DNA from 2 places in the Massilia sp. UBA6681 genome. Region 2 is predicted to be linked to the other one. Evidence: predicted binding sites of a transcription regulator. Region 2 holds the regulator's gene; the other holds the start of a gene.
What was found. Region 2 encodes NrdR, which represses ribonucleotide reductase genes. Its sites were predicted from a motif close to CACNANATNTNGTG; they were not measured.
Positions count from the first base shown of each region.

Region 1: a site for NrdR is predicted at 3,764-3,777, ahead of B2R83_RS03230 (ribonucleoside-diphosphate reductase subunit alpha). Genes of this name have one in related genera too.

Region 1 covers NZ_DKJX01000027.1:37,210-46,085, forward strand. Annotated here, with positions in the region: gene B2R83_RS03210 (cytochrome C assembly family protein) at 1-83, shown strand, start outside; gene B2R83_RS03215 (PP0621 family protein) at 80-343, shown strand; gene B2R83_RS03220 (two-component system sensor histidine kinase NtrB) at 352-2,004, shown strand; gene B2R83_RS03225 (sigma-54-dependent transcriptional regulator) at 2,040-3,494, shown strand; gene B2R83_RS03230 (ribonucleoside-diphosphate reductase subunit alpha) at 3,993-6,929, shown strand; gene B2R83_RS03235 (ribonucleotide-diphosphate reductase subunit beta) at 7,125-8,234, shown strand; gene B2R83_RS03240 (DUF4256 domain-containing protein) at 8,353-8,876, shown strand, end outside.
Region 2 covers NZ_DKJX01000006.1:16,124-24,999, reverse strand. Annotated here, with positions in the region: gene B2R83_RS01210 (PilW family protein) at 1-1,252, opposite strand, end outside; gene pilV (type IV pilus modification protein PilV) at 1,279-1,794, opposite strand; gene nrdR (transcriptional regulator NrdR) at 2,029-2,487, opposite strand; gene glyA (serine hydroxymethyltransferase) at 2,535-3,782, opposite strand; ZMP/ZTP riboswitch at 3,878-3,994, opposite strand; gene B2R83_RS01190 (SDR family oxidoreductase) at 4,129-4,875, shown strand; gene ybgC (tol-pal system-associated acyl-CoA thioesterase) at 5,130-5,534, shown strand; gene tolQ (protein TolQ) at 5,580-6,263, shown strand; gene B2R83_RS01175 (biopolymer transporter ExbD) at 6,280-6,711, shown strand; gene tolA (cell envelope integrity protein TolA) at 6,713-7,687, shown strand; gene tolB (Tol-Pal system beta propeller repeat protein TolB) at 7,708-8,876, shown strand, end outside.

The DNA of each region.
Region 1 (8,876 bases), on a different contig from region 2:
TGGCGGGCTTCGCCACGCTGGCGCTGGCCTACGTCGGCAGCCGCTTCGTGCTCGAAGTCGTCCTGCACCGGGGGCTGGCATGAGTCGCGTCATCTTCTGGATCCTCCTGATCGGGCTGGTCGTCATGGCGATCCGCGCCAAACTCAAGGGCCTGGGCGGGCGCCAGCAGCCGCCCCTCAATCGGCAAGATGCGCGTGAACCGCCGCGCCAGGCGCCGGTGGCCGAAATCGAAACCATGACCCAGTGCGCGCACTGCGGCATCCATTTCCCGGCCTCCGAAGCGGTGCACGCCGACGGCCACGACTACTGCTCGCCGGGCCACGTGCGCCTGCCGCCGCAGTAAGCCGGCCGATGTCCCCAAGAGCAGTGCTGTCCCGCGAAGCGCGCATGACCCTGTGGCGCTCGCTCCAGACCTTCACCGTCACCCGCATCGTCATCGCGCTGGTGCTGCTGCTTTACCTGGGCGTGCGCATCACCGACGGGGGCGTGCGCCTGGACGCGGCCAACACCCCGGCCTGCCTGTTCTACCTGGTGGCGGCGCTCGTCTTCGGCGCGCTCGGCGCCTGGTGGCGGCGCCGCTTCGCGCTGCAGCTGGGCTGCCAGATCGCGCTCGACCTGGCCGTGATCTCGCTGCTCTACCTGGAAGCCGGCGGCATGCGCAGCGGCCTGGCGATCCTGTACCTGTTCCCGCTGGCCGGCGCCGCCATCCTGGCTCCCTTGACGCTGGCGCTGTTTGCGAGCGCGGTCGCCACCCTGTTCCTGCTGCTTGAAACCACCTGGCAGGTCTTCATGCAGGACAACGGGCGCTCGCCGATGCAGGCCGGCCTGTACGGCGCCGCCTTCTTCGCCGGCGTGCTGGTGGTAAACCGCCTGGCGGCGCGCCTGATCAAGCAGGAAGAACTGGCCGCGCAGCGCGGCGTCGACCTGCGCGTCCAGCAGGCGATCAACGCGATCGTGATTGCCGACGTCGGCGACGGCATCCTGGTGGTGGGCGACGACAGCGCGGTCTACACCGGCAACCCCGCGGCGCGCCGCATGCTGGGCCTGGAGGGGGAGGTGGCGGCGTTCCGGCTGGGCGAGGCGCCGGGGCTGGAACCGCTGGCGCAAGCCTTCAGCGCCTGGCTGCGCGCGCCGAGCGAAGACGCTGCGTTCGTGACCGTCAAGCCCTATCAGGAAGACACGGGCCCCCTGCGCGGCCGGCGCGACCAGCCGGTGCACCTGAAGCTGCGCTTCGCACGGGTCGACACGCTCGATGTCGCGCTGGGACGCAGCGTGGTGTTCATGCAGGACGTCAGCGCCATCGAGAACCAGGCGCAGCAGCTCAAGCTGGCCTCGATGGGACGCCTCACCGCCAGCATCGCGCACGAGGTGCGCAATCCGCTGTCGGCGATCGGCCACGCCACCGCGCTGCTGGCCGAAGACCTGCACGGCCCGGCCGAGGTGCGCCTGCTGAAGATCGTGGGCGACAACGTGACGCGCGTGAACCGCATGGTCGAGGACATCCTGCAGCTGTCGCGCAAGGTGCAGCCGAACGGCGAGCCGGTGCAGCTGGCCAGCTTTCTCGCCGAGCTGAAGGCCGAATTCTGCGAAACCCATGGGCTCGCGGATGATATAGTCTACCTGGGCGACCCCGGGACGAGCGCGCTGCGCTTCGACCCGCTGCACCTGCACGAAGTGCTGCTCAACCTGCTGGGCAATGCGGTGCGCTATGCCAGCCGCGAGCCCGGCAGCATCCGCATCTTCCCGGCCCTGGACGCCGCCGGCCGCATCGAACTGCACGTGCAGGACGACGGCCCCGGCATCACGCCCGAAGTGCGCGCCCACCTGTTCGAACCCTTCTATACTACCTCGAGCAAGGGCACGGGCCTGGGCCTGTACCTGGCGCGCGAGCTGTGCCTGAACAACGATGCGAAGCTCGACTACGAATACCGCTTCGACCCCACCGCCACCGGACCGCGCCGGGCGAGCGGGCGTTTCGTGATCAGCTTCTCGCAGCCGGCCTAGGATCCGGTTGCTTATATATATAGTGTGAGAGAACCATGACCGCACCCCGCATCCTGGTGGTCGACGACGAAGCCGACCTGCGCGAACTGCTCGAGATCACCCTGCTCAAGATGGGGCTGGACGTCGACAGCGCGGCCACGCTGCGCCAGGCGCGCGGGCTGCTCGAGGAACACGACTACGCGCTGATCCTGACCGACATGCGCCTGCCGGACGGCCTGGGGCTGGAACTGGTGCGCGAGGTGACCGCGTCGCACAAGGGCACGCCGATCGCCGTCATCACCGCCTACGGCAGCGCCGAGAACGCGGTGGTGGCGCTCAAGGCCGGCGCCTTCGACTACATCTCCAAGCCGGTGGCCCTGGATGCGCTGCGCGTGATGGTGCGCTCGGCCCTGAAACTGCTTGATGCCCCGGCGCCCCGGGCGGACGGCGCGGCGCCCGGTTCGCGCATGATCGGCACGTCAAGCGCGATGGCGGCCTTGCGCGCCCAGATCGGACGGCTGGCGCGCTCGAACGCACCGATCTCGATCACGGGCGAATCCGGCAGCGGCAAGGAACTGGCCGCGCGCGAGATCCACGCCCAGAGTTCGCGCGCCGGCAAGGCGTTCGTGGCGGTGAACTGCGGCGCCATTCCCGAAACCCTGATGGAAGCCGAGTTCTTCGGCTACCGCAAGGGCGCCTTCACCGGCGCGGCCGAAGAGCGCGACGGCTTCTTCCAGGCCGCCAACGGCGGCACCCTGATGCTGGACGAAGTGGCCGACCTGCCGCTGCCGATGCAGGTCAAGCTGCTGCGCGCGATCCAGGAGCGGCGCGTGCGCAAGATCGGCGCCACCACGGAAGAGCCGGTGGACGTGCGCATCATCAGCGCCACCCACCAGGACCTGGCGAAATGCGTGGAGCAGGGCAGGTTCAGGCAGGACTTGTTCTACCGCCTGAACGTGATCGAACTGTCGCTGCCGCCGCTGCGCGAACGGATCGACGACCTGGCGCCGCTGGTGGACGCGATCCTGGCGCGCCTGACCGGGCCCGGCCAGGCCGCGCTCGGGCCGGGCGTGCTCGATGCGCTGCGTGCTTACTCCTTCCCGGGGAATATCCGCGAACTGGAAAACGTGCTGGAGCGGGCGCTGGCCTTTGCCAACGACGGCGTGATCGAAGTGGGCGACCTGTCGCTCAAGGCGGCGCGGCCGGGCGACGCGTTGCGGCGCGAACCGGCCGCGAGCATGCCCGCGCCCACGCCCTTGCCGGAACCGGTGCCGACGCCTGCGCCTGCCCCGGTGGAGGCGGCGCCCGCTTCCGCCATGCTGGGTCCCAACGGCCTGCCGAGCAACCTGCCCGAGTACCTGAGCCAGGTCGAGCGCGACATCATCGGACGCGCCCTGCAGCAGACCCAGTTCAACCGCACCCAGGCAGCGAGCCTGCTCGGCATCAGCGTGCGCCAGCTGCGCTATCAGATGCAGAAGCTGGAGATCTGCGCGCCGGACGACCATGCGTGAGTCTCCTGCAAAAGCGCGAGTCGGCATGTCATCGTGTTGTCTTTTCGCCAGTGCAAAATGTACAAGAACGATGCGCCGCGCATGCAGCTGATTAAGCCTTGTGCAGCGTTCCGGAACAGGGTTAGTGCTCACTCACCGCATACCGCCCGTCGTTATTGCCCTATGGGCTTGTCAAGCCAGCGCACCAAAAAAAACAAAAAAAATTACGGGCTCCGTCACTTGCCCTGACCTAGGTCAGGCACTACAATTAGTCTCATATCAAGTTCGAACACTAGATATAGTGGTAGTGGATCAGAAGAAACTAGATTCACGTTCGACTTGAAGCTTGCTCCGCAAGCTACTGAATTAACAACGATTTCTACCCTGCCGCATTGATCTCATCCTTGGTTGCCAGTGAGGAGTTCCAGCTGGCGGGGTATCGCTTTGCTTAAAATTTTGTCCGGTTGACAAGTCCGGCTCAAGACAACAACGGCAAATCCGCTGCTCACTGGAGGCTCAATGCAAACAGCACAAGACATTTCGATCAATCCGCACGTCACCCCGGGCGCGCCGGCCACCGCCACGCCCGCAGAAATCGTCGCACGTGGTGACTACCGGGTTATCCGCCGCAACGGCGCCGTGGTCGCTTTCGAGCCGCACAAGATCTCGGTCGCGATGACCAAGGCCTTCCTCGCCGTCGCCGGCGGGCAGGGCGCGGCGTCGGCCCGCATCCGCGAGCTGGTCGAGCAGCTGACCGACAACGTGGTGGCCGCTCTCGTGCGCCGCCAGCCGAACGGCGGCACCTTCCACATCGAAGACGTGCAGGACCAAGTCGAACTGTCGCTGATGCGCTCGGGCGAGCATGACGTCGCCCGCGAATACGTGCTGTACCGCGCCAAGCGCATGGAAGAGCGCAAGGCCGCCAAGGAAGCCGCCGGCGGTACTCCGGTCGCCGCGCCGCAGATCCACGTGGTCGACGGCGGCGAGCGCCGTCCGCTGGACATCAACGACGTCCACGCCCTCGTGAACGCGGCCTGCTCGGGCCTGGAAAAGCACGTCGACGCCGACGCCATCGTCGCCGAGACCCTGAAGAACCTGTACGACGGCGTGCCGGTCGAAGAGCTGCACAAGTCGGCCATCCTGGCCGCCCGCGCCCTGATGGAAACCGACCCGGCCTACAGCCAGGTCACCGCGCGCATCCTGCTGCACACCATCCGCAAGGAAGTCTTCGGCCATGAAGTGCCGCAAGCCGGCGCCGCTGCCGAGTACATCACCTACTTCCCGCAATACATCGCCAAGGGCATCCAGAACGAACTGCTGGACGAAGAGCTGGGCAAGTACGACCTCGAGCGCCTGGCCAAGGCCATCGTCGCCGACCGCGACCTGCAGTTCGGCTACATCGGCCTGCAAACCCTGTACGACCGCTACTTCCTGCACGTGCGCGAAACCCGCATCGAGATGCCGCAGGCCTTCTACATGCGCGTCGCGATGGGCCTGGCCCTGCGCGAAGCCGACCGCGAAGCGCGCGCCATCGAGTTCTACAACCTGCTGTCGTCGTTCGACTTCATGAGCTCGACCCCGACCCTGTTCAACTCGGGCACCCGCCGCTCGCAGCTGTCCTCGTGCTACCTGACCACCGTCGGCGACGACCTGGAAGGCATCTACGACGCGATCAAGGAAAACGCGTTGCTGTCGAAGTTCGCCGGCGGCCTGGGCAACGACTGGACCCCGGTCCGCGCGCTGGGCTCGCGCATCAAGGGCACCAACGGCAAGTCGCAGGGCGTGGTCCCGTTCCTGAAAGTGGTCAACGACACCGCCGTGGCGGTGAACCAGGGCGGCAAGCGCAAGGGCGCGGTCTGCGCCTACCTGGAAACCTGGCACATGGACATCGAGGAATTCCTCGACCTGCGCAAGAACACCGGCGACGACCGCCGCCGCACCCACGACATGAACACCGCGAACTGGATTCCGGACCTGTTCATGAAGCGCGTGATGGAGAAGGGCCACTGGAGCCTGTTCTCGCCGAGCGAAACCCCGGACCTGCACGACAAGGTCGGCAAGGCCTTCGAAGAAGCCTACGTCGCCTATGAAGCCAAGGCCGCACGCGGCGAAATGACCGTGTACAAGAAGGTCGAAGCCCTCGACCTGTGGCGCAAGATGCTGTCGATGCTGTTCGAGACCGGCCACCCGTGGATCACCTTCAAGGATCCGTGCAACATCCGTTCGCCGCAGCAGCACGTCGGCGTGGTGCACTCGTCGAACCTGTGCACCGAGATCACGCTGAACACCAGCGCCGACGAGATCGCCGTCTGCAACCTGGGCTCGGTGAACCTGCCGCAGCACATGAAGGGCGAGGGCCTGGACCACGCCAAGCTGCAGAAGACCATCCGCACCGCGATGCGCATGCTGGACAACGTCATCGACATCAACTACTACGCCGTGGACAAGGCGCGCAACTCGAACCTGCGCCACCGCCCGGTGGGCATGGGCATCATGGGCCACCAGGACTGCCTGCACATGATGCGCGTGCCGTTCGCCTCGGACAAGGCCGTGGAGTTCGCCGACAAGTCGATGGAAGCCGTCTGCTACTACGCCTACCTGGCCTCGACCGAGCTGGCCGAAGAGCGCGGCCGCTACGAGACCTACGAAGGTTCGCTGTGGGACCGCGGCATCCTGCCGCAGGACTCGATCAAGCTGCTGGCGGAAGAACGCGGCGGCTACCTGGAGCAGGACACCAGCGAATCGATGGACTGGACCGTGGTGCGCGAGCGCATCAAACAGTTCGGCATGCGTAACTCGAACTGCGTGGCGATCGCCCCGACCGCGACCATCTCGAACATCATCGGCGTGTCGGCCTGCATCGAGCCGACCTTCCAGAACCTGTACGTGAAGTCGAACCTGTCGGGCGAGTTCACCGAGATCAACTCCTACCTGGTGCGCGACCTGAAGGCGCGCGACCTGTGGGACGAGGTGATGATCGCCGACCTGAAGTACTTCGACGGCTCGCTCTCCAAGATCGACCGCGTGCCGCAAGACCTGCGCGACATCTACGCCACCGCGTTCGAAGTCGAGCCGAAGTGGCTGGTGGAAGCCGCCTCGCGCCGCCAGAAGTGGATCGACCAGGCCCAGTCGCTGAACATCTACATGGCCGGCGCCTCGGGCAAGAAGCTGGACGAGACCTACAAGCTGGCCTGGCTGCGCGGCCTGAAGACCACCTACTACCTGCGCACCATCGCGGCGACGCACATGGAGAAGTCGACCACCCGCACCGGCGCCCTGAACGCGGTGCCGGTCTCGGGCGGCCTGGTGGCCGGCCACGCCGCGCCGGCAGCGAACGGTCCGGTGGCTGCCGCTCCGGCGGCACCGGCCGCTGCAAGCGCGGAAGTGGTGGAAGGCGCCGCCTGCTACCTGCGTCCGGGCGACGCCGGCTTCGACGAGTGCGAAGCCTGCCAATAAGCCACTAAACGTGCTGCCCGGCCTGACGGCCCGGCAGCACTTTGTACCACTAAGCTCAAAACCGTCATTCCGGCGAAGGCCGGAATCCAAGTTCGTAGTGCACCACTAACGCTTGGCTTCCACCCGCGAATGACGACCACCCTGAATACTTAACGGCCCACCAATCGAGGAGGCCACGAAAGAAGGAATAACACCATGCTCTCTTGGGACGACGAACCAACTACCGCACCAGCCCCGCGCGCACCGCAGGCCGCCGGCGAAGCAGCACCCGCCGCCGCCGAAGTCGCCAAGCGCGTCAACGCCGACGACAAGCGCATCATCAACGGCCAGACCGACGTGAACCAGCTGGTGCCGTTCAAGTACAAGTGGGCATGGGACAAGTACCTGGCCGGCTGCGCGAACCACTGGATGCCGCAGGAAGTGAACATGCAGCGCGACATCGAGCTGTGGAAGAGCCCGAACGGCCTGTCGGAAGACGAGCGCCGCCTGGTCAAGCGCAACCTCGGCTTCTTCGTGACCGCCGACTCGCTGGCCGCCAACAACATCGTGCTGGGCACCTACCGCCACATCACCGCGCCGGAATGCCGCCAGTACCTGCTGCGCCAGGCTTTCGAGGAAGCGATCCACACCCACGCCTACCAGTACATCGTCGAGTCGCTGGGCCTGGACGAGCGCGAGATCTTCAACGCCTACAACGAGATCGCGTCGATCCACGACAAGGACCAGTTCCTGATCCCGTTCATCAACGTCCTGACCGACCCCGACTTCAAGACCGGCACCCTGGAAAACGACCAGAAGCTGCTCAAGTCGATCATCGTGTTCGCCTGCCTGATGGAAGGCCTGTTCTTCTACGTCGGCTTCACCCAGATCCTGGCGCTCGGTCGTCAGAACAAGATGACCGGCGCCGCCGAGCAGTACCAGTACATCCTGCGCGACGAGTCGATGCACGTGAACTTCGGCATCGACCTGATCAACACGATCAAGATGGAAAACCCGCAGCTGTGGACCCCGGCCTTCCGCGAAGAGCTGAAAGCCCTGTTCCTGCAGGCCGTCGAACTCGAGTACCGCTACGCCGAAGACACCATGCCGCGCGGCGTGCTGGGCCTGAACGCCCCGATGTTCAAGGGCTACCTGCGCTTCATCGCCAACCGCCGCGCCGTGCAGATCGGCCTGGATCCGCTGTTCCCGAACGAAGAGAACCCGTTCCCGTGGATGAGCGAGATGATCGACCTGAAGAAGGAGCGTAACTTCTTCGAGACGCGCGTGACCGAGTACCAGACCGGTGGCGCGCTGAGCTGGGACTGATCTCCCGCATCGGCTACATGAAACCCGGCTGCCGGCAACGGTGGCCGGTTTTTTTCATTCCGGAGCACGCGGCTGTGCTAACTTTGCGTTTCACCACCATGAGAGGACAAGGCCCGCCATGACCCCGGAACAAGCCGACGAACTTCTGCAGACATTGAAGGCCCGCTTCGACAAGAACATGCACCGCCACGCGGGAGCTGACTGGTCCGAGGTAGCGGCAAGACTCGCAGACCATCCCGCCGCGCTGGATGCGCTGGCACAGATGGAAGCGACCGGCGGCGAGCCGGACGTCGTCGGCATCGAGGAGGCGACTGGCAGCATCGTTTTCTGCGACTGCTCCCCGGAATCGCCGGCAGGCCGGCGCAGCATCTGCTACGACCGTGCCGCCTTGGACGCGCGCAAGGAAAACAAGCCACGCAGCAGTGCGGAGGAGGTGGCCGCCAGCATGGGCATCGCGTTGCTGACCGAAGAACAGTACCGCCACCTGCAGACGTTCGGTGAATTCGACCGCAAGACCTCGAGCTGGATCGCCACCCCGCCAGACGTGCGCAAGCTGGGCGGCGCGCTGTTCTGCGACCGCCGCTACGGCCGGGTATTCGTCTACCACAACGGCGCCGAGTCCTATTACGCAGCGCGCGGCTT
Region 2 (8,876 bases):
ACACCGGACGCGGGTCGTCCTCGATGATGCGGGCCACCCCCGTGTCGCGGGTCGGCATGACCCCCCGCACCGGCCGGGCGCTGGCCGTGATCAGGCGCTGCGCGCCGTCCCAGGTGGTGTTGCGCTCGTACGGCAGCCGCACGACCCCGTTCTTCGCCCCTGCTGGCACGGTCACGCTGAAGACGGACGGGCACGTCCCGACGCCGTCGCACGCCGGCCGCACGACGAACGTGGCCTCACGCCCGAGCGTCCCCGAGACGGTGAACGGCAGGTCGACCCGGCCCTGGCCAGGGCCGTTGCCCTCGACGACGCGGGCGTCCCCGAGGGCGATCGTGGGCATCCGGACGCTCGGCGCCGCCGGCGTCGCCGTCGGCACGGACGCCACGTCCAGCAGCCACACCGACCCGGACGCCGACCGCCCCACGATCTCGACCGACGCGATCGCGCCGGCGTCGATGCCGGCGAGCGCGCCATAGTCGCGACCGAACAAGTCGTACACCAGCTCGCGTGCCGAGGCGAGCCGGCTGGCCGGCCCGCGCAGCAACAGGGCCACGCGCACGCTGGCGATCTTCTTCCAATGGGTGCGCCGGCGCAGGTCGGCGTCGCGCTCGGCGGGGGTGCTGCCCACCAGCACCAGGCCCGCGTCCAGCCCGGCCAGCGCGCTGGCGTTCAGGTAGCGCTCGGGCGTGCCGTCGGCGTCGCCATCGAGCCCGTAGAGCACCTGGAAGCTGTCGACGGCGCCGACCACCGCGTCCGCCGTCCAGGCGCTGGCGCCGCGGTACTTGCAGCGCAGCTCGGTGTCGCCCTGGGCATTGCGGGCGACGTAGAAGATGCTCCAGCCTTCCTCGTTGCGGTGCACGGCGAAGCCGGCGCAATCGAGGCTGGTGCCGTCGCCGTTGGGCGGCGCACCGGTGCCGGGGAAGCGGATCGCCAGCACGTCGCTGCCGTTGACGGCGTCGACCGGCGCATTGTCGATGCCGAAGCCGGTCTGGCTGACCCGACGGGCATCATACCCGGACAGGCGTGCCGGCGCGTCCGGCTCCGGTCCGCTGCCGTGCTCCTCCCAGTCGGCTGCCGCCGACTGGCGCACGGCGCGCGCGACCGCCTCCAGCGCGTAGCGCCCGGCATCGTCCATTGCAGCCGTCTCCACCTGCGCGGCGAAGGCGCGGTTGGCCAAGATGAACAGGCTGGCGGCGGCAAGCAGCACGCCCAGGCCGACGACCATGGCGACCAGCAGTTCGGGCATCGTCATCCCCCGCTCCCGGTGTGCGCGGCGCATCATCGGAGCACCCCCACGTAGCCGGGGGCATCGCCGGTGCCCTGCCATCCCAGCTTGACGACCGGCAGGGCGTCCGCATTGCCGTCGCAGCTCCAGCGCGGGCGTCCATCTGCGCTCTCCCAGGGCGAGCTGTCGCGGCACACCGCGATGCGGCCGCGCGGGAATTGCGCATGCACCGCCTGGCGGATTTCATGCAGGTCGAACTCGGCCAGCTGGGCCGGCGTGCAGGCTGCGTCGAAGCAGCTGGCGCCGGCCACGGGCGGGCCGCTCCCTGCGTCGTAGGACAAGGCCAGGTAGGGATTGGCGCCGTCGGGCAGGCTTGCGACCGCAGGATTGACCTGCATGCGCGCCGACAGCGAGACTGCCAGCTGGGCCGCCTCGGACATCAGCGCCGACTGCTGGCGGGTGCGTTCGGCGCTGAGCTGCGTGGCGCCCGCGCCGACGATGCCGACCGCCAGCACGAACAATGCGACCAGCACCTCGGCCAGCGTGAAACCATGAGCCTTCCCCTGCACGGCGCCCTCCCCTCGTTAGCCTGCGCAAGCAGCTTGCGCTTGCGAGCTGCGAAGTTATCAGGCGTGGCGGGGCCAGCCGTGAGCTGGCGCAATCGGGTTTGGGGAACTGCCGGGCTTAGGTGGCGGCGTTTGCTAAGCGCCTAACAAAACCCTCAGGGCAAGGCGGGTCGTCGAAGACAGTACGCTAGTACGGCAAGACGACCCAACGCCGCCATGAGGGGAATTGTTAGGCGCTTATTTGCGGGGCTGGCCGACTTCGGCGATCGCCTCCTGAAACTCGGCCAGGTCTTCGAAATTCTTGTACACCGAGGCGAAGCGGATGTAGGCGATCTTGTCGAGGCGCTTGAGTTCCTGCATCACCAGCTCGCCGACGTAGCCGGTGTCCACCTCGCGCAAGCCGCTGGTCAGGAGCTTTTCTTCGATGGTGGCGACCGCGGTGTCGATGGCCTCGGCCGCGACCGGGCGCTTGCGCAGGGCCAGCATCAGGCTGCCGCGCAGCTTGTTCGACGAGAACTCGGTGCGGCTGCCGTTCTTCTTGACGATGATCGGCATCGACAATTCGATGCGCTCGTAGGTGGTGAAGCGCTTGTCGCACTTCGCGCAGCGCCGGCGCCGGCGGATGGCGTCCCCCTCCTCGGACACGCGGGTGTCGAGGACCTGGGTATCTTCATGCTGGCAGAACGGACATTTCATGGGCGCCGGGGATTCAAAAAGGGCCGCAGCGAGCGGCCCTGGGTTGCTTACTTCGCGTAGACCGGATACTTGTCGGTCAGCTGCTTCACTTCCGCCTTGACGCGCTCGATGGTCGCCGCGTCGTGCGGGTTGTCCAGCACGTCGGCGATCAGGTGGCCGACCTTGACCGCGTCTTCTTCCTTGAAGCCGCGGGTGGTGAAGGCCGGGCTGCCCAGGCGGATGCCCGAGGTGACGAAAGGCTTCTGCGGGTCGTTCGGGATGCCGTTCTTGTTGCAGGTCATGTGTGCCTGGCCCAGGATCGCTTCCGCTTCCTTGCCGGTCAGGCCCTTCGAACGCAGGTCGACCAGCATCACGTGCGACTCGGTGCGGCCCGAGACGATGCGCAGGCCGCGCTCGGTCAGGGTATTGGCCAGGGCGCTGGCGTTCTTGACCACCTGCTTCTGGTATTCCTTGAACTCCGGCGACAGCGCTTCCTTGAAGGCCACGGCCTTGCCGGCGATGACGTGCATCAGCGGACCGCCCTGGATGCCCGGGAAGATCGCCGAGTTGATCTGCTTCTCGTACTCGGCCTTCATCAGGATGATGCCGCCGCGCGGGCCGCGCAGCGATTTGTGGGTGGTCGAGGTGACGAAGTCGGCGTGCGGCACCGGGTTCGGGTACTCGCCCGCGGCGATCAGGCCGGCGTAGTGGGCCATGTCGACCATGAAGTAGGCGCCGACTTCCTTGGCGATGCGGGCGAAGCGCTCGAAATCGATGCGCAGGGCAAAAGCGGAAGCGCCGGCGATGATCATCTTCGGCTTGTGCTCTCTAGCCAGGCGTTCCATGGCCTCGTAGTCGATGTCTTCCTGCTCGGTCAGGCCGTAGGAAACGACGTTGAACCATTTGCCCGACATGTTCAGGGCCATGCCGTGGGTCAGGTGGCCGCCTTCGGCCAGCGACATGCCCATGATGGTGTCGCCTGGCTTGAGCATGGCGAAGAACACGCCCTGGTTGGCCTGCGAGCCCGAGTTCGGCTGCACGTTGGCGGCTTCGGCGCCGAACAGTTGCTTCAGGCGGTCGATCGCCAGCTGCTCGGCGACGTCGACGTATTCGCAGCCGCCGTAGTAGCGCTTGCCCGGATAGCCTTCGGCGTATTTATTGGTCAGCTGCGAGCCCTGCGCTTCCATCACCGCCGGCGAGGTGTAGTTCTCCGAAGCGATCAGTTCGATGTGGTCTTGCTGGCGAACGTTTTCCTTCTGGATGGCATCCCACAGTTCCGGGTCGACATTGGCAAGCGTATGATCTTTTGCAAACATGTAAAACTCCAATCGAGAGAAATACCAGACAACGGCAGCGCAGTGCGGGCAGCGGGACCAGCGGCGCAAGGCAGCCCGATACGACACGTACCAGTTGTGGCTGCCCAGGCGAACGGCGAGTTGGCGTCTCAGGTTCCCCGGTGGGTCTCCACCTTTGCCGTGGCCGCTTCAGGATGCGGGCGCACGGTGTTTCGCCAGTTACGTGAGACGTGAATTCAGCTGATTGTATGTGATCCGGGCCTCTTAGGGCAAGGAAACTGCTGTCGTCTTAACAAGCTCGGGGCGGCCAGCGGGATGCTGGCCATTTCGGCTACAATTTTCAGCTCCTTTGCCCTCAGGACCTACCATGATCGTCTTTATCACCGGCGCTTCGGCCGGCTTCGGCGCCGCGATGGCGCGCATTTTCGTCCAGAACGGCCACCGCGCCATCCTCGCCGCGCGCCGCACCGAGCGCGTCGAAGAGCTGGCACGCGAACTGGGCGCCAGCGCCCTGGCGGTCACCCTGGACGTCACCAGCCGCGCCTCGATCGAGGCGGCGTTGAGCAGCCTGCCGGAAGGCTGGCGCGACATCGACGTGCTCATCAACAATGCGGGCCTGGCGCTGAACACCAAGCCGGCGCACGAGGTGCCGCTGGAAGACTGGGACACCATGATCGCCACCAACTGCCAGGGCCTGGTGACCATGACCCGCGCCGTGCTCCCCGGCATGGTGGCGCGCGGCAGCGGCCTGGTCATCAACCTGGGCTCGGTGGCGGGCCACTACCCCTACCCGGGCGGCAACGTGTACGGCGCCACCAAGGCCTTCGTGGAACAGTTCACCCTGAACCTGCGTGCCGACCTGGTCGGCACCGGCGTGCGCGCCACCAACCTGGCGCCGGGACTGTGCGGCGGCACCGAGTTCTCGAACGTGCGCTTCAAGGGCGACGACGCTGCCGCGGCCAAGGTGTACGAAGGCACGACGCCCCTGAGCGCCGAGGACATCGCCGCCACGGCCTATTGGATCGCGACCCTGCCGCCGCACGTGAACGTGAACAGCATCGAACTGATGCCGACTTGCCAGGGCTTCTCGCCCTTCGCCATCAAGCGCACCTGATCTGTAAGTGCGCCCCTTTGTCGAACAGTCCACTGGACTGTTCGACTTGCTGGCGTGTATCGGGCGCTCTGCAATTGTGAGAAAGTGTTACAGTTATTGGCCTTTCGGCTATGTTTCACGTCTACTATTACGCGCCGACATTGCCTTACCGATAGGCACGCCCGACCATTTCCGTCCTATATGTTCGCAAACGTACATAAGGAGGGTAAAAATCGCGTAAAATGTTTCCTATTTTCATTTAAATGGCAGGGGAAATGCCTTCAGCTTTTGACTGGACAGTCAGGGTCTATTACGAAGATACCGACGCCGGTGGCATCGTGTTTTACGCCAATTACCTGAAGTTCTTTGAACGTGCGCGCACCGAATGGCTGCGCGCGGCAGGCGTCGGCCAGCAGGAATTGCTGGAGGCCGAGGGTGCCGCCTTCGTCGTCAAGAGCGCTTCCCTGGACTACCATGCGCCGGCGCGCCTGGACGACGTGCTGACCATTCGCACCACGGTCGAAAAGCTCGGCCGCGCATCGGTCCAGTTCGCCCAGCAGGCCTGGAAGGGCGAGCTGCTGCTCACCAGCGCCAGCGTCAAGGTCGGCTGCGTCGACACCGCCACCATGCGCCCGCGTTCGCTTCCCGAGCAGGCTGCTGATAAAATGCGCGCCGCGTAGGCGCATGTTCATTTGACAAGATATTAGACAACAGACTTCCACCCGATGACCGAGACTCCAGACCTTTCGCTGACCGCCCTGATCTCCAATGCCCACGTGCTTGTGCAGCTGATCATGGCCCTGTTGCTGATCCTCTCGATCGTCAGCTGGACCTACATCTTCCGCAAGGCGTTTGCCCTGCGCGCCGCGCGCAGCCAGACCGAGCAGTTCGAACGCAGCTTCTGGGCCGGCGGCAACCTGCACACCCTGCACCAGAGCGCCAGCGCCCAGCGCGACCAGAGCGGCCCGCTGGCCCGCATCTTCGAGTCCGGCATGGGCGAATTCATCAAGGGCAAGCAGGCCGCGCGCGACATGAACGACATGGGTCCGGTACTGGACGGCTCGCGCCGCGCCATGCGCGCCGCCTTCCAGCGCGAACTCGACGCCCTCGACATCCACCTGAACTTCCTGGCCTCGGTCGGCTCGGTCTCCCCCTACATCGGCCTGCTCGGCACCGTGTGGGGCATCATGAACGCCTTCCGCGGCCTGGCCAACGTGCAGCAGGCCACCCTGGCCGTGGTCGCCCCCGGCATCGCCGAGGCGCTGATCGCTACCGCGATCGGCCTGTTCGCCGCGATCCCGGCGGTGGTGGCGTACAACCGCTTCACCCACGACATCGATCGCCTGGCGATCCGCTTCGAGAGCTTCGTCGAAGAATTCTCGAACATCCTGCAGCGCCAGGCGCGCTGATCGACGGAGGACCGGGATGGCCTTTAACAGCAGCCTGCGCAGCGGACGCAAACGCGCTTTCAAATCCGAGATCAACGTCGTGCCCTACATCGACGTGATGCTGGTGCTGCTCATCATCTTCATGGCGGTGCCGGCCAACGAGGCGCCGAGCGTGGTGAACCTGCCGGCCGCCGAGAAGTCGGCGCTGCCGCCGGACACCTATATCCGCGTCGCGGTCCAGACCGACAACAAGCTGTCGATCGGCGTCGGCGGCAAGCAGAAGCTCGCCATGGAAGACGTGGCCGACCGCACCGCCCTGCTCGCCCGCCTGCGCGCCCTGCACGAAGAGAATCCGGACTACCCGGTCCTGATCGAAGGCGACCGCGAGAGCAAGTACGACGACGTGATCCAACTGATTTCCGAAGCGAAGAAGATGGGCATCAACCGGGTGGGATTGGCCACCAAGTGACATGTCTGCAATGAAGCCTGCCACCGCCGGCGCGCCCTACCGCGTGCCGCCAGAACCGAGCCGCCTGCCAGCCTTCCTGCTGGCAGTGGCGGTGCATGCCATCCTGCTCGGTTTCCTGTATTTCGGCATCAGCTGGCAGAGCAACGAGCCGGTCGCTGTCGAGGCCGAAGTCTGGGACATGTCGGTCCAGAGCGCCGCCGCGCCGGCGCTGCCGCCTCCGCCCGCCCCTGAGCCGGAGCCCGAACCCGAGCCCGCGCCGGTTCCCGCTCCGCCGCCGCGTCCGGTAGAACCGCCGCCGGTGGAACGTCCCGCGCCGGTCGAGCCGGACATCAAGCTGCAGCGCGAGAAGGAACGCAAGGAAAAGGAACAGCGCGAGCTGGCCGAGAAGAAAGAGCGTGAGCGCAAGGAAGAGCTGCGCAAGGAAGCGGAACGCAAGGAACTCGCCAAGAAGGAAGAGGCCGAGAAGAAGAAGAAAGAAGAAGCCGAGCGCCAGAAGAAGGAGCTCGCCAAGAAGGAAGAAGCCGAGAAGAAGAAAAAAGAAGAAGCCGCCAAGCTGGCCGAGGCCAAGAAGCAGAAGGCCGCCGCCGAGAAGGCCGAAGCCGCCAAGCTCGAGAAGCTGCGCCAGGAAGACCTGAAACGCATGGCCGGCGCCATGGGCAGCACCGGCACGGCCGAAAAGTCGACCGCGCCGAGGGCCGACTCGGGCTACGTGGCCGCGATCACCGCCGCCATCAAGAGCGCCACCGCCTATGGCGGCAGCACCACGATGCCGGGCAATCCGAAGGCCGTGTTCAAGGTCGAGCAGCTGCCGACCGGCGAAATCATGTCGGTGCGCCTGGTGAAAAGCAGCGGTGTGCCTGAGTTTGACAGAGCAGTGGAAAATGGTATCAAAAAGGCATCCCCGCTTCCGAAAAAGAAGGACGGAACGGTGGAACGCATACTTGATGTCAATTTCTCGATGAAAGACTACGACTGATTCGGTTTCAACGACAGACTATGAAAAAACTCCATTACCTGCTGTTTAGCGCCACCCTCCTGATGGGGACGGCGACCCATGCCCAGATCAAGGTCGAGATCGCCGGTGTCGGCAGCAACCAGATCCCGGTCGCGGTCGCGGCCTTTGCCGACGAAAACCTGGCGCAGGACGACGTCTCCGACATCATCCGCGCCGACCTCGAGCGCAGCGGCATTTTCAAGGTCATCGATGCGCGCCAGACCATCAGCGACAGCGCCAGCGTCGACCTGGCCGCCTTCCGCGCCAGCGGCGCCGACGCGCTGGTGGTCGGCAGCGTCAGCCGCAGCCCGGACGGCCGCTTCGCGATCCGCTACAAGCTGCACGACACCGTCAAGGGTGCGCCGATCTCGCAGCTGGGCGGCGAAGTGCAGCCGAAGTACGTCCGCCTGCAGGCCCACCGCATCGCCGACGACATCTACGAAAAGCTGACCGGCGTGCGCGGCATCTTCTCGACCCGCATCGCCTACGTCAAGAACACCGGCCGCGGCAGCGCGCTGGTGGTGGCCGACGCCGACGGCGAGAACGAGATCGTCGCCGCCCACGGCCGCGAATCGATCATCTCGCCGGCCTGGTCGCCGGACGGCACCAAGGTCGCCTACGTCTCGCTGGAAGACCGCAAGCCGGTGGTCTACCTGCAGGACCTGATGACGGGACGCCGCAACGTGATCTCCAACGTCAAGGGCAACAACTCGGCGCCGGCCTGGTCGCCGGACGGCAGCATGCTGGCCGTGGCCCTGTCGAAGGACGGCAACACCGAGATCTACACCGTGCGCCCGGACGGCACCGGCCATCGCCGCCTGACCAATAATCCGGCCATCGACAGCGAACCGCAATTCTCGGCCGACGGCCAGACCATTTACTTCATGAGCGACCGCAGCGGCGGTCCGCAGATCTACAAGATGAGCGTCTCCGGCGGCAACGCCACCCGTGTCACGTTCAACGGCAACTACAACATCAGCCCGCGCGTGTCTGCCGACGGCAAGACCCTCGCCTGGATTTCCCAGCGCAACGGCAATTTCTCCCTTTATGCGATGGACCTGGCCTCGGGCCAGGAGCTGCGCCTGGCCGATGGGGCCACCGAACCGAGTTTTTCGCCTAACGGCAAGTACATCATGTATGCGACCAAGGGCGGCGGGCGTGCCTCGCTGGC